4 regions of the Lysinibacillus sp. VIII_CA genome follow, and region 1 is predicted to be linked to each of the others. Evidence: riboswitches for the same ligand, from Rfam matches in the RefSeq annotation. Region 1 holds a riboswitch; each other region holds the start of a gene.
What was found. A riboswitch is a leader RNA that binds a small molecule or an ion and turns the genes downstream of it on or off. The one in region 1 is predicted to bind S-adenosylmethionine.
Positions count from the first base shown of each region.

Region 1 (3,231 bases):
ATTTTATGTAACTTATCGCAACGTCAACCGTCTACCTTACTAGTAGAATACAAAAACTAAAGCAAGCTAGTAACATTCACTTTTCACAAAAAGGCCAGGATTCACTTATTCCGTGATTTCCTGGTCTTTTTGTGCAGACAATCCTATTTTATACGAAAAAATAGGACAAATAGTGAAACTTTTTAGCTGTTTTTTCGTATTCATAATTGAATCTAAAGCTAAGCAATATTATTAGTAAGATTCACTTTCACTTAAAAGGCTAGAACTTACATAATTATGTAGGCATCTAGTCTTTTTTGTTGCCTTTCTACTTTTATGAAAATCATGAACTTTAGAAAATTACATAGCAATGAGTAAATCCTATGCTCGAAAAAACAAGAATTCCCCCAAAAATTAGATTGGAAAATATTTTAACTTGTTCAACGCCTTAACTTAGCGTAGTATTAATACGAATCAAAACTAAGTAAATTAGTAAGATTCACTTTCACAATAAAACCAGGCGCTCTTCTATGAGGAGCATCTGGTTTTTTGTTTTTATCTGAGATTTCAAGAACATTAATTTATGAGGCAAGCTAGCCTTATCTTACAAACGTAGCCATACTTCCAACAAGTTATTTTTTGTTAATCGAATGTCATTAGTTGTGAAAAAGAGGCGAGAGCTGAAATTCCCATGGCCCGTTTTGCCATAAAGGGATAGATTTTTTGAGCGAACCGAATTTTACAAATGATTGTTTAAATGGGTATTGTTGGATTTTTTAAAATTATAAATCAATTTTTAAATGGTAATAGTTGTCACTATAGAGGTTAGACAAAGGATGCATCAATCGAAAAAATTAATCGGTCTTTTAGTCATTGTATATGTTTGTACATTGTTAGTTTTACCCTCTACAGATGGATTCGTTTCGGAATAATTGATGGAGGTTCTATTATAATTAGCTTTATTTCCTTATTCTTCTTCGGGTAACCATAGCGGTATTAAAGAAGTTAAAGATGAACTGGATAAGCATATTGAAGCACACAATGCTAAAATTGGATAGTATGTTTTAATGATTTTAGCTTGTCTAATTTTTTTTGCTTCAGAGGGTGTCTCCAATTTAAATGACATGAAAAATTATCCTTTGTTCTTAGTCGTTGGGTTTACATTGGTCATATCACCTATCATAGAATTTATTTATTCAAAAAAAGTTAGATAACTGACAGTATTTGTTTAAGCAAAAAGGGAGGAATCGTTTTGTTAAAAACAGTACAAATTATTTTATCAACGATAGGCATCACGCTTTCCGTTTATGGACTTATTCATATGAATACCGCCTAAATTTCTTAATGATCCTTTTCCTAGGTTTATTTATGTTAACATTAGGAATTAAAGAGTTTGGGAGAGAGAGAAAATTATATGGTTGTTTTCTAGTTGGCGCATTTATATTTTCGGTATATGTGTCTATACAAAGCTTCATATTAATCTAAAAAGTTGAATTCTGGACCTTAAAGATAGTGCCAAGAAATTTTTTCTAATTAAAAACATGTTGCAATTATGGATGTTTTATTTTAGTATTTTAATATTGTGTCAAAAATATAATATAATATTTTTCTTCTTATCAAGAGAGATGGAGGGACTGGCCCGATGAAATCTCGGCAGCGGAACTATTAAGTTACTGTGCCAAATCCAGCAAGCAATGTCCTTGATAGATAAGAGGAGCGTTTTAACTATAAGGCCTCTTCTTGTTATTTCAAGATGAGGCCTTTTTTATGGTGAACAAACAAAAATAGGGCTGATTTTTAATTTTTGGGAGGTAAACAATGAGGAGAGAGAATCCATGGGCGCTAATCCCATTTGTTGTTTTTATAATTTTATTTATTGGTTCAGGGGTTATGACGGGTGATTTTTATGCCTTCCCTGTTATTGTAGCTATTAGCATTTCGGGAGCTGTGGCTCTAGCGATGAATCGAAAAGAATCGTTTTCACGGAAGGTTGATATTTTTTGCCAAGGTGCTGGAAATTTAAATGTCATGCTGATGGTTATTATTTTTCTATTAGCAGGGGCATTTTCAGAGGTAGCCAAGGGGATGGGGGCCGTAGATTCCACTGTTAACTTTGCATTATCAATTATTCCGCAAAACTTGCTTGTTGTAGGTTTATTCATCATTGCCTGTTTTATCTCTCTATCCATGGGTACGTCAGTGGGGACAATTGTTGCACTGGCGCCCATAGGAGTTGGGATAAGCGATCAGACTGAGCTATCTATTGCTTTAGTGATAGCAGCGGTTATAGGCGGTTCAATGTTTGGTGATAATTTATCTTTTATTTCAGATACTACTATTACTGCCGTTCGTTCACAAGGAGCGCAAATGAAGGACAAATTTAAGGTCAATTTTTGGATTGTATTGCCGGCAGCTATGGTTACGAGCATTATTTTAGGGTTTATGACATCCGGTGGAACAGCTCAAGTAGAGCATTTAAGCTATAATTGGGTAAAAATTGTTCCCTATGTTTTAGTGATTATTTTAGCGTTATCGGGAATGAATGTTTTCCTCGTTCTTGCATTAGGGATTGTCCTCGCCGGTGCAGTTGGCTTAGCAGATGGCAGCTATCACCTAATGAGCCTTATACAAAAAATTGGCGAAGGAATGGAAGGTATGTTTGAAATCGCCTTTCTAGCTATATTAATAGCTGGAATGGTGGAGGTTATTAAATTTAATGGAGGAATTGACTTTTTGCTCCGCCTTGTAACACGCAGGATTAAATCGCAGAAGGGCGCTGAATTAGGTATAGCTGGTCTTGTGGGCCTAACTAATTTATCTACGGCCAATAATACAATTGCTATTTTAATTGCTGGGCCGCTTGCCAAAAATATTGCTGATCAGTATGAGATTGAGCCGAAAAAATCCGCAAGTATTTTAGATATTTTCTCCTGTACGGTTCAAGGTCTTCTCCCATACGGAGCTCAATTCCTAGTAGCCGCAAGCGTTGCCAAAATATCGCCAGTGAGTATCTTACCATACGCGTTCTATCCTATTCTTATTGGTATTTGTGGTATGATAGCTATTCTCATTGGGTACCCGAAAGAAAAGAAGGCCTAAACTTTTCTTTCAGACTGTAGACAAAAGTCATCGAGAAGTTCACTCTCGATGACTTTTGTCATTTTTAATATTTGAGTAATATACTACCAAACCTAACATGCTCCACTCTTAGGAAGCTGTCTATTTTTTAGGGGATAATTCATTCAAATAGGG
Region 1 covers NZ_JBNFXM010000003.1:336,067-339,297, forward strand. The annotation lists gene ACP3VS_RS07030 (DUF3953 domain-containing protein) at 1,348-1,464, shown strand; SAM riboswitch class I at 1,590-1,693, shown strand; gene ACP3VS_RS07035 (Na+/H+ antiporter NhaC family protein) at 1,798-3,078, shown strand.

Region 2 (3,231 bases), on a different contig from region 1:
AACAATTAAAAGACCTAAAGGTATACCGATTAGAATGGAAAAGAATAATGAAATTCCGACCATTTGAAATGTTTCGATAATTGCTTTGCCAATAACCTCAGACCAATCATGAAAGAAATTATTCATGGAATTCTCCTCCTAACTCTTCAACAGTAACGCCATTCTCTGCAAAATAGGTTAGCGCTTTTTGAACAATGCTTGGCTCTCCGTTTAAATGCACCACAATATTACCGACAATGCCGTTTTTTAATTCAATAATATTGGCTGTTAGGATGTTTGGTTGTACATCATATACTTTGCTGACTTCAGCTAATAATGGCTTCCCAGTACTTTCCCCAAGAAATGTTAAACGAATGACGCTACCTGAAACATTTAGCTGCTCAATAAGAGAAGGAGTTAAGTTACGCTGTGAAATGGTACTTAAAAACTTTCTTGTAGTAGGGTGTTGGGGCTTTGCAAAGAGCTCAATAGCCGTACCAAATTCAACTACTTTCCCGGCCTCTAGAACAGATACCTCATCACATATTTTCTGAATAACATTCATTTCATGTGTAATCAGTAGGATTGTAATTCCTAATTCACGATTAATTTTTAACAATAGTTCAAGAATGGCCTCTGTCGTTTCAGGATCAAGGGCACTTGTTGCTTCATCACTAAGTAAAATCTCTGGCTCTTGCGCTAGAGCGCGTGCAATTGCGACACGTTGCTTTTGTCCACCTGAAAGCTGATTGGGGTAGCTATCTAGCTTTTCTGTTAAACCTACAATTTCGGCATATTTAGCCACACGATTTTGGACTTCTGTTTCGTTATAACCAAGTAGCTTTAAGGGAACCGCAATATTGTTATAAACTGTTGCTGTCTTTAAGAGATTAAAATGTTGAAAAATCATGCCAATCTTTTGCCGTGTTTGACGTAAGTCATGAAGTGAAAGGGTAGTAATATCCACATTATCAATCAAAACCTTGCCTGCTGAGGGACGCTCTAGTAAATTAACACAACGAATAAGCGTACTTTTACCGGCACCACTATACCCAATTACACCATGAATTTGTCCTTTTTTTACATGAAGATTAATTCCGTCCACTGCCTTAATACTGCCTTTTTTCGTCTTATATTCTTTTGATATATTTTGTAATTGAATCATCAGATTACTTGCTCCTTTCTTAGCTTCTAAAAAGCAAGAATCTGCGCGATTTCCATAGTGGACAATTGGCAGATTCTCAGCCTTATATCAGCTTTTGGCATGTATTACCAGCTAGGGATTACAGAACCTTTGAATTCCTCTTCAATGAATTGGCGCACTTCATCAGACTGGTAAGCCTCAACGAATTTTTTAATTGTTGGGTCATTTTCATTTTCAGCACGAACGACAATGTAGTTCACATATGGAGAGTCAGTAGATTCTAAAAGAATAGAGTCCTCTTGTGGATTAATGCCAGCTTCCAGCGCAAAGTTCGTATTAATAGCAGCTACATCTACTTCACTAAGCTGCTTAGGAATTTGTGCGGCTTCTAATTCTATGAATTTTAAATTCTTTTTGTTTTCTTCCACGTCACGAACAGATGCTGTTAAGTCCGCTCCATCTTTTAATTTAATATAGCCTGCCTCTTGTAAAACAAAGAGAGCTCGCGCTCCATTTGTTGGGTCATTCGGTAAGCCAAATGTTGCGCCTTCAGGAACGTCATCCAATGATTTATATTTTTCAGAGTAAATCCCCATAGGATTTAAAATTGTTTTGCCAACTGGTACTAAATCTGTATCGTGATCTTTATTAAAAGTATCGAGGAAAGGTTTATGCTGATAGCTGTTTGCATCAAGATCTCCTTCAGCTAAGGATGTATTGGGTAAAACATAATCAGAAAAAGATTTTAGTTCTACTTCTAGCCCCTTTTCCTTTGCGACTTTAGCAGCTACCTCTGCAATTTGCTCATGAGGTCCTGAAGTGACACCCACGACAATTTTATTTTCATCGATAGCGTCGCTTTTTCCTGTACTATCTTCTTTAGAGCCACAGCCCGCTAGTGCTGCTACTAATGTAAGACTTGCTAAACCTACTAAAAATTTATTTTTCTTCTTCATGAAAACTACCTCCAAAAATTGTTTTATCGGTTTTTTGAAAATAAAAAAACTCTCTTATAAATTAAGAGAGGCTCATGAAAAAAAGTCCTCTCTTATCTATCAAACGAATTTCGTTTGCAGGATTTAGCACCTTCCTTCATAAAAGGAGGTTGCCGAGCTTCATAGGGCCAGTCCCTCAGCTACTCTTGATAAGAGATTCATATTATATTTTTGTATTTCCGATAGAACTAATATAATTTATAGGGTATAGTAAGTCAATAAATATTTTTGAAATTTTTTATATTGTTATAATATTTTGTCGCGAAGGAGGGGGAAGAATGCCAGTAAGAGTTAATTATGGCATAGGTTCATTTGGTAAGGTGATTAGTGCACGTCTTCTCATGGGGACAGACATCATTGAAGGAATAGAGGCACTTTGTGAAGAGAATAATATTGATTCAGCAACCATTATTAGTTGTATTGGTAGTTTTCAAAAAAGTAGCTTTGTTTATTTAGTACCCGATGAAACCTCCCACATTAAAGTTCGATTTAGTGATGTGGTAGAGAAAGAGGGGCCACTCGAGTTTATCCAAGGTTCAGGAGTGGTTTGTAAGCGTGATGCAGGATATGAAACGCATTTCCATGGTTCCATGAGTGATCAATGGGGAGTGGTTTCAGGCGGTCATTTTATAAAGGGCGGAAATATCGTCATAACAGCAGATGTAGTACTGGCAGAAGTGCAAGGCATTCAGCATATCCGTCAGATGGATGATGAAACAGGTCACGTACAATTTTATCCATTAGAACATGGGTTAGATTTTCCAAGGGAAATTGAAAAATAGTAAGTCCTGTAGCTAGTGAAAGCTACAGGACTCTATATGGTTACATGTTAAAATAATTTCAATTGCTCAATTCTTTGGATGGCCTCTCGTAAACGTTCCTCGCTTACAAGCAAGCCAATACGCACATAGCCTTCCCCATATTGACCAAAGCCATTACCTGCGGCTACTGCAATATCAGCTTTGTCGAGCAATATATCGGCGAATTGTTCGCTTGTAAAACCTAATGGGACAGGGAGCCAGGCAAAGAAGGAGCCTTTTGGTGCTGTTACTTGCCAGCCAATTCTATGCGCTTCTTCGATTAGAACATTTCGACGACGCTCATAGGTAGCTC
Region 2 covers NZ_JBNFXM010000009.1:19,209-22,439, forward strand. The annotation lists gene ACP3VS_RS13535 (methionine ABC transporter permease) at 1-126, opposite strand, end outside; gene ACP3VS_RS13540 (methionine ABC transporter ATP-binding protein) at 119-1,144, opposite strand; gene ACP3VS_RS13545 (MetQ/NlpA family ABC transporter substrate-binding protein) at 1,249-2,079, opposite strand; SAM riboswitch class I at 2,169-2,274, opposite strand; gene ACP3VS_RS13550 (PPC domain-containing DNA-binding protein) at 2,397-2,900, shown strand; gene ACP3VS_RS13555 (pyridoxal phosphate-dependent aminotransferase) at 2,948-3,231, opposite strand, start outside.
Region 2: it holds a riboswitch for S-adenosylmethionine, as region 1 does, so the genes downstream of both, ACP3VS_RS13545 (MetQ/NlpA family ABC transporter substrate-binding protein) here and ACP3VS_RS07035 (Na+/H+ antiporter NhaC family protein) in region 1, are expected to answer to the same signal.

Region 3 (3,231 bases), on a different contig from region 1:
GCCTCTAAACCGATTGATAGGCGAATGAGCGATTCGGTTACACCAGCTTGAATTAGTTCATCTGCTGATAATTGTTGGTGCGTAGTAGATGCTGGATGGATAATTAGCGACTTAGCATCACCTACATTTGCCACATGTGAAAACAGCTTTACATGATCAATAAGCTTTCGTCCTGCTTCACGTCCACCTTTAATGCCAAAGGTAAGCACTGAACCGAAGCCATTTTTTAAATATTTTTTCGCCAACTCATGTGTTGGAAAATCTTCAAGGCCATTATAATTTACATACTCCACAGATGGGTGGTTGCGTAAATATTCAGCTACAGCTAAAGCATTTTCATTATGTTTAGGGATACGCAAATGAAGCGTCTCTAAACCTTGTAATAGATTGAAAGCTGCATCTGCACTTAATGTTGGGCCAAAATCACGTAACAACTGTACACGTAGCTTTGTAGCAAAAGCTGCAGAGGCTGTATCGATTCCATAGCGTAAACCATGGTAAGAAGCGTCCGGCTCTGTAAAGCCTGGGAATCGACCACTAGTCCAATCAAACTTACCAGCGTCTACAACAACACCACCTAAAGTTGTACCATGACCACCTATCCATTTAGTTGCTGAGTGAACTACCACATCTGCACCATAATCAATAGGTGTGGAACCATAAGGAGAAGCAAATGTACTATCAATAATTAATGGCAAGCTGTGGTCATGTGCTATCTTAGCTACTGCTTCAATATCTAAAACCTTTAAGCTTGGGTTACCGTAAATTTCAGCGAAGACAGCTTTTGTTTTATCGGTAATGGCAGCCTTAAAATTTTCTGGGTTTGTTTCATCTACAAAAATCGTTTTAATACCATAGTTTGGTAATGTATTAGCGAATAAATTATACGTACCACCATATAAAGAACTAGCAGCTACAATTTCATCACCTGCTCTAGCTAAATTTAAAATAGAAAATGCAATAGCTGCTGCACCAGATGAAAGTGCTACTGCTGCTGTTCCACCTTCTAGTAAAGCCACACGCTTTTCAAAAACATCCACTGTCGGATTCGTAATTCGTGTGTAAATGTTTCCAGCTTCCTCTAAGGCAAAAAGACGTTGCGCATGAGCAGTGTCTTTAAAAACGAAAGCAGTTGAACGGTAGACAGGAACTGTTCTAGAACCTGTCACAGGGTCGGGCTCTTGACCACCATGTAACAGCAGTGTTTCTGGTTTAAAATTTGTCATTGTGTACCTCCATTTGGTTATTTTTTTTACGATGGTACCGGAGATGAGGAGGATTTTTCTGTAGAAAACAAAAACCCTCTTCAGCTAAGAAGAGGGTTGCGGTTGCAAGTTTTCCTCCCCTTATCTGCCAGATCCAAGTAAGAATCTGTAGGAATTAGCACCTTAGTAAGTTCATCACCTACTGGTTGCCGGGCATCATAGGGCCTATCCCTCCGCCGCTCTTGATAAGAGTATGAGATTCAATTTCCATCGTTGTTACAAAGTATAAGCATAGAGTTTTTTTCTGTCAACATCTAAATTTTATTTTTTCCGAAACTTCTGTCTGCTCTTTTACGTAATATGAACGCATACACTATTTTAGAAAAAAATTTGAAAGGAGTATTTTTATGGTAAAAGCCGTGATCTTTTTTCTAGTTGTTGGCTATTTGATTGGCTGTATTCACGGCTCTAAAGTGGCACAATTTTTATCCGGGGTTGATTTAAAAAAAGCTGGCCATGGCAATGCTGGTGCCTCTAATGCTACGCTTTCACTCGGCTGGAAATATGGCGTTTTAGTAGCTCTTATCGATATTGGAAAAGGCGTCGTAGCCATCGTCGGTGCACATTTTTATTTAGCAGATGCAACACATTTAACAGCAGAACAAATATGGCTCCTCACCTACTTGATAGCTGCAGGGGTTATTTTGGGGCATAATTTCCCTTTTTATATGGGCTTCAACGGTGGAAAAGGAACTGCCTCCATCATTGGAATTTTACTTGCGGTTGATTGGAAGATTGGTTTATTTGCACTTATTCTATTTGTTATTTTATCTTTCGCAACGAACTATTTAATTGTTGGTGTATTAGAGTTTTACCTCGTTTTTTGTACAGCTACTTATTTATGGATTCCTGGATTAGGCCCAACCATTATTGCCATTCTACTTTTTGGTATTGCTATTATTTTGCACTTTGAAAATATTAAACGTTTAACCAATGGAACAGAGCCTAAAGTTACTTCTGCCTTCAAGAAAAAGAAATAGTATTTCCCGAGAGAGATTTGTATTTTTTATGACCACAAATTTTCTCTTTAATTACTATTAAAGCTGTAAACTGACATATTTTTCTTCCTTTCATTCTATATAATAAATGGATGAATTCTTATCTTAAAAAAACATTTTGTTGACCGATGTTAAGGATAATAACCGTCATTTTTACGTAGACGTAGAAGGGATGAGAAAATATGTCTTCACCTAAACAAGCAGCAACGAAGCGTAATCTAAAGCCTTTATGGATTGGGTTGGCTTTTGCTTTATTAATTATTATTATTTTTTTACCTAATAACGGTGAGTTACCTGTAGCTGGGCAGCGCGCTTTAGCCATCTTAGCTTTCGCGGTCATCCTTTGGGTAACTGAGGCCGTTTCATATCCTGTTAGCTCTGCAATGATTATTGCACTCGTCACCGTTTTACTAGGTCTTGCCCCCTCCATGGATGATCCCACAGCACAACTAGGTACCGCTAGCGCCTTAAAACTATCATTAAGTGGTTTTAGTAATTCTGCTGTCGCCCTAGTAGCAGCTGCTCTTTTTCTAGCAGCAGCTATGCAAATTACCAATTTGCATAAACGACTTGCTCTCTGGATTCTTTCACTTGTAGGAACAAAAACAAAAGCTATTGTTTTCGGTGCTATATTAGTTTCCATTGCCCTTGCATTTTTTGTTCCTTCAGCTACTGCACGTGCTGGCGCAGTAGTCCCTATACTTCTTGGAATGGTCGCAGCATTTGGTTTACCGCGTGATAGTCGACTTGCTGCTTTGCTTGTTATTACTTCTGTACAAGCTGTTTCCATTTGGAATATCGGTATTAAAACTGCGGCAGCGCAAAATATGGTTGCTTTAAATTTCATCCAAGAGCAATTTAATGTAAATATTTCATGGGGTGCTTGGTTACTTTATGCTGCCCCATTCTCGATTATTATGTCAGTAGCCTTATTTTTCATTATGATTACGCTTATTAAGCCTGAGACG
Region 3 covers NZ_JBNFXM010000011.1:68,108-71,338, reverse strand. The annotation lists gene ACP3VS_RS15495 (O-acetylhomoserine aminocarboxypropyltransferase/cysteine synthase family protein) at 1-1,226, opposite strand, end outside; SAM riboswitch class I at 1,344-1,457, opposite strand; gene ACP3VS_RS15490 (glycerol-3-phosphate acyltransferase) at 1,613-2,245, shown strand; gene ACP3VS_RS15485 (DASS family sodium-coupled anion symporter) at 2,446-3,231, shown strand, end outside.
Region 3: it holds a riboswitch for S-adenosylmethionine, as region 1 does, so the genes downstream of both, ACP3VS_RS15495 (O-acetylhomoserine aminocarboxypropyltransferase/cysteine synthase family protein) here and ACP3VS_RS07035 (Na+/H+ antiporter NhaC family protein) in region 1, are expected to answer to the same signal.

Region 4 (3,231 bases), on a different contig from region 1:
TTCAACGATTGAAGTGGATTTTTAATTTATCTATTAATCCAATAAAAAGCACCTGGACAAACTAATGTTTCCTTGGTTCTGTGTGGATCGTTCAATGTTACACCGATAGGCCCTTCTTTTAAATGCCCGAGCGTCATGCTAGATGCTGCGGCTTCCTCATAAAAATCCAAGCGCATATTCGGTAGCTGTAGAGACACAAACTGCTCATGCTGCACAAACTTGGGTAGCTGTAATACCTTCTGCCAAAGCTGCACCGTCTTCTCCACATCCCTGACATAAAACTGAATCGATTCCATGGTAATAGCTTGCGTTTCATCAATCGCGCCACTAGCTTTTAATTGAGCAAGACGTTTCTCATCTTCATCTGCCCATTCAATTAAGAATGGGAAATCCAATGCAAGGTCAGCCCTGCCAAAATGCAATAGCTTCCATTCGATTATCGTGCCATCTGGTCTTGTTCGACTACAAGCATCGGGACCATATACATCAAAGCCCAATGCACGCAATCGTTGACCCTCTTCTTCAATATTTTGGGTGCGCAAGGCAATTCGTGAAAATCCTTGGCGCTCATGATTACGTTTAAACGTATAATGTAGGGAATATGGGTACAGGGCCGCTTGCTCAAATAAATCACGATCATAAATAGCGATTTGTTCAATATAGCTTAAGCCAAAGTAGCTTAGCGTATTGTAAGTCCCCCACATCGTGTGTTGACCACCGTTCACTGTATGGACATTTCGTTTATTGAAGAAAACCTTTATATTTTCCGGAGATTCTACTTGATGTACCAGATGATCAAAATATAAAGTCATGGCAATTCCCCTTTCTTTCCCCCATTAGCTTTACCTAGATGTGTATTTGATTTAATATTTACTTAAGAAAAGGAGTTACTAGCTGGTATAAAAAAAAAGTCCAATTTCCCTACTAACTCCGTTAACTAATTTATTACTCACTATAAAGAGGTGATTTGAATGACAGATCATGTAGCTGCTTTTAAATTGGCATTAGGTAACTATCCTACAGGTGTAACGGTTGTTACAGCATGTCATGAAACGAATCCAATTGGCTTAACCGTCAATTCTTTTGCATCTGTTTCCATTGACCCACTACTTATTTTATGGTCACTGGATAAAAAATCTCAGCTCCATCCTTATTTTATGGGTGCTGGAAAATTCGCTGTTAATATTTTAGCGAGTGATCAAGAGCATTTATGTACATTATTTGCAAGTAAAGTCCCAGATCGCTTTGCTCAGGCAAAATGGTCTACTTCATCATTTGGGCTACCGATTTTACATGATACAGCAGCTATTTTACAATGTAAATCATTTCAACAGATAGATGCTGGCGATCATACTATTTTTATTGGGCAAGTACTAGATATTACAAATTCTCAAAAGGAACCGCTTCTCTACCATCGCCGTCATATCGGTCAGATTCCAAAAAGCTTTTATAGCTAATTCTCATAAAAAAAGGGCCACTTGTAAGCAACGGAAACCATGCTTATTGGTGGCCTTTTCACATCGTTCATCTGAAATGATCTTTATTTCTTTTGTGGAAATCTCTGCTTTTCAAGCCTATTAATTTGAACAATTACACCATCCTGAATCGTAATATGCACTTCACCAAATTCAAGATTTTGAATGGCCTTTGCAATAGCCTCTAATTTCTTATCTTCTACCTTTGTCGACTGAGCCATACGATACACCCCTTCTTTCTGATTCTTGTTGTACAAAAGAGGCCAATGCATCAAGCTAATTGATAGCCCCTCCTATCTCTCAGATACATCTGTTGGATTTGGCACCTATTTTTCCGGTTGCCGAGGCTTCATTGGGCCAGGTCCCTCCACCTCTCTCGATAAGAGTACTGCGTTTCTTGAAAATAATTCTATAATTCTGTTATACGATTGTCAATATAAAATATTAGAAAACCTAGCTGAATACTTTGTAATGTGTATTTTAGATTAGAAAACTGCCTATACCTAAAGTATTTTATGCCTAATCAGTAAGAAATAGATGGCTATCCACTAATTTATTTCGAACTCCATTTCCTCATCAAGGATTCAAGTGGACCGCGATGATGTTTAGCTCTCCACCAAACAGAAGCAAACACACATCCTAAAAAGTAACAGCAGGCATACAGCATGGAAAAAGCAAGCGTTTGATTCTCCAGCTTTTGACAAACAATTAGTATCCCAATCCCTATAAAAACATGGCCAACATAATGGGTTAAAGACATTTGCCCGGTTAAGATGAAAGCTTCAATGACTTTATTTTTACATGTCTCTACAAGATAGATGGAGCCCACAATGAGGACAATAGCCGAAGCCGAATTAGATAGGACATACATTATATTTGGTGGAATCGGTCCCGTATCAAATAAATACAATGCACTCTCTACATCTAATAAATGGATGGTTGTTGTTATCTTAATAAATAATATTGAAAAAGTCTCAGTCAATATGACTAGCAATAAACCTGTCACTAGTAAGATTTTTCTTATAGTACGATTTGTTAAATCTAATGTGCCGATTAACATACCCATCAGAAAGAAGCAAATCCAGGGGAATAGTGGGTGATAGCCATTAAACATCAAATTTCTTATAAATCCTGCTGGTGTCCAAAAATCAAGATACTCTAGTAAGACATATGTTGGATGCCAACCAGCAAGGTAATTAAATTGAATTTGAAGCCATTGTGAAAGGATGAGGATAGCACCTATGATGAAGATCATCATTTTCTTGGATTGCGCAATCAGACATGCGGCCACAAACATATACACGCCATAATAATGTAATATATCTCCTGTCCAGCCGATCACATATAATATTAGCCCAATCGTAAATAACAAAAACGACCTTTTCCATAAAGTAAGTCGATTCTGACGAAGAAGCAGTGGGTCCTTAGTCTCTCTAGCCTGACGAGTCATTAAAGCTATCCCTATTCCTGCTAACATGACAAATACGGCGGAAGCACGCCCCTCGAAAAGATTTTGTAAGGTAATCATCCATGCTGAACCATTCGTTGTAGAACCTGTTATGACTCCAAAATTTACAATGAACATCCCTAGCATGGCGAGAGCTCTTGCAAAATCAAGACCTTCAATGCGCCGATTGTTATTGATCATTTTTGTCCCCTTGGATAACGCTATGTACTGCCTCCTTCCAAATAGCTCTATAGTTCAATTGGTTGCCTGTTAACATGAAATTACCGATATTATCATAAACCAGGGCTA
Region 4 covers NZ_JBNFXM010000004.1:54,233-57,463, reverse strand. The annotation lists gene ACP3VS_RS07575 (VOC family protein) at 27-812, opposite strand; gene ACP3VS_RS07570 (flavin reductase family protein) at 972-1,457, shown strand; gene ACP3VS_RS07565 (YezD family protein) at 1,541-1,696, opposite strand; SAM riboswitch class I at 1,766-1,861, opposite strand; gene ACP3VS_RS07560 (DUF418 domain-containing protein) at 2,029-3,123, opposite strand; gene ACP3VS_RS07555 (TetR/AcrR family transcriptional regulator) at 3,113-3,231, opposite strand, start outside.
Region 4: it holds a riboswitch for S-adenosylmethionine, as region 1 does, so the genes downstream of both, ACP3VS_RS07565 (YezD family protein) here and ACP3VS_RS07035 (Na+/H+ antiporter NhaC family protein) in region 1, are expected to answer to the same signal.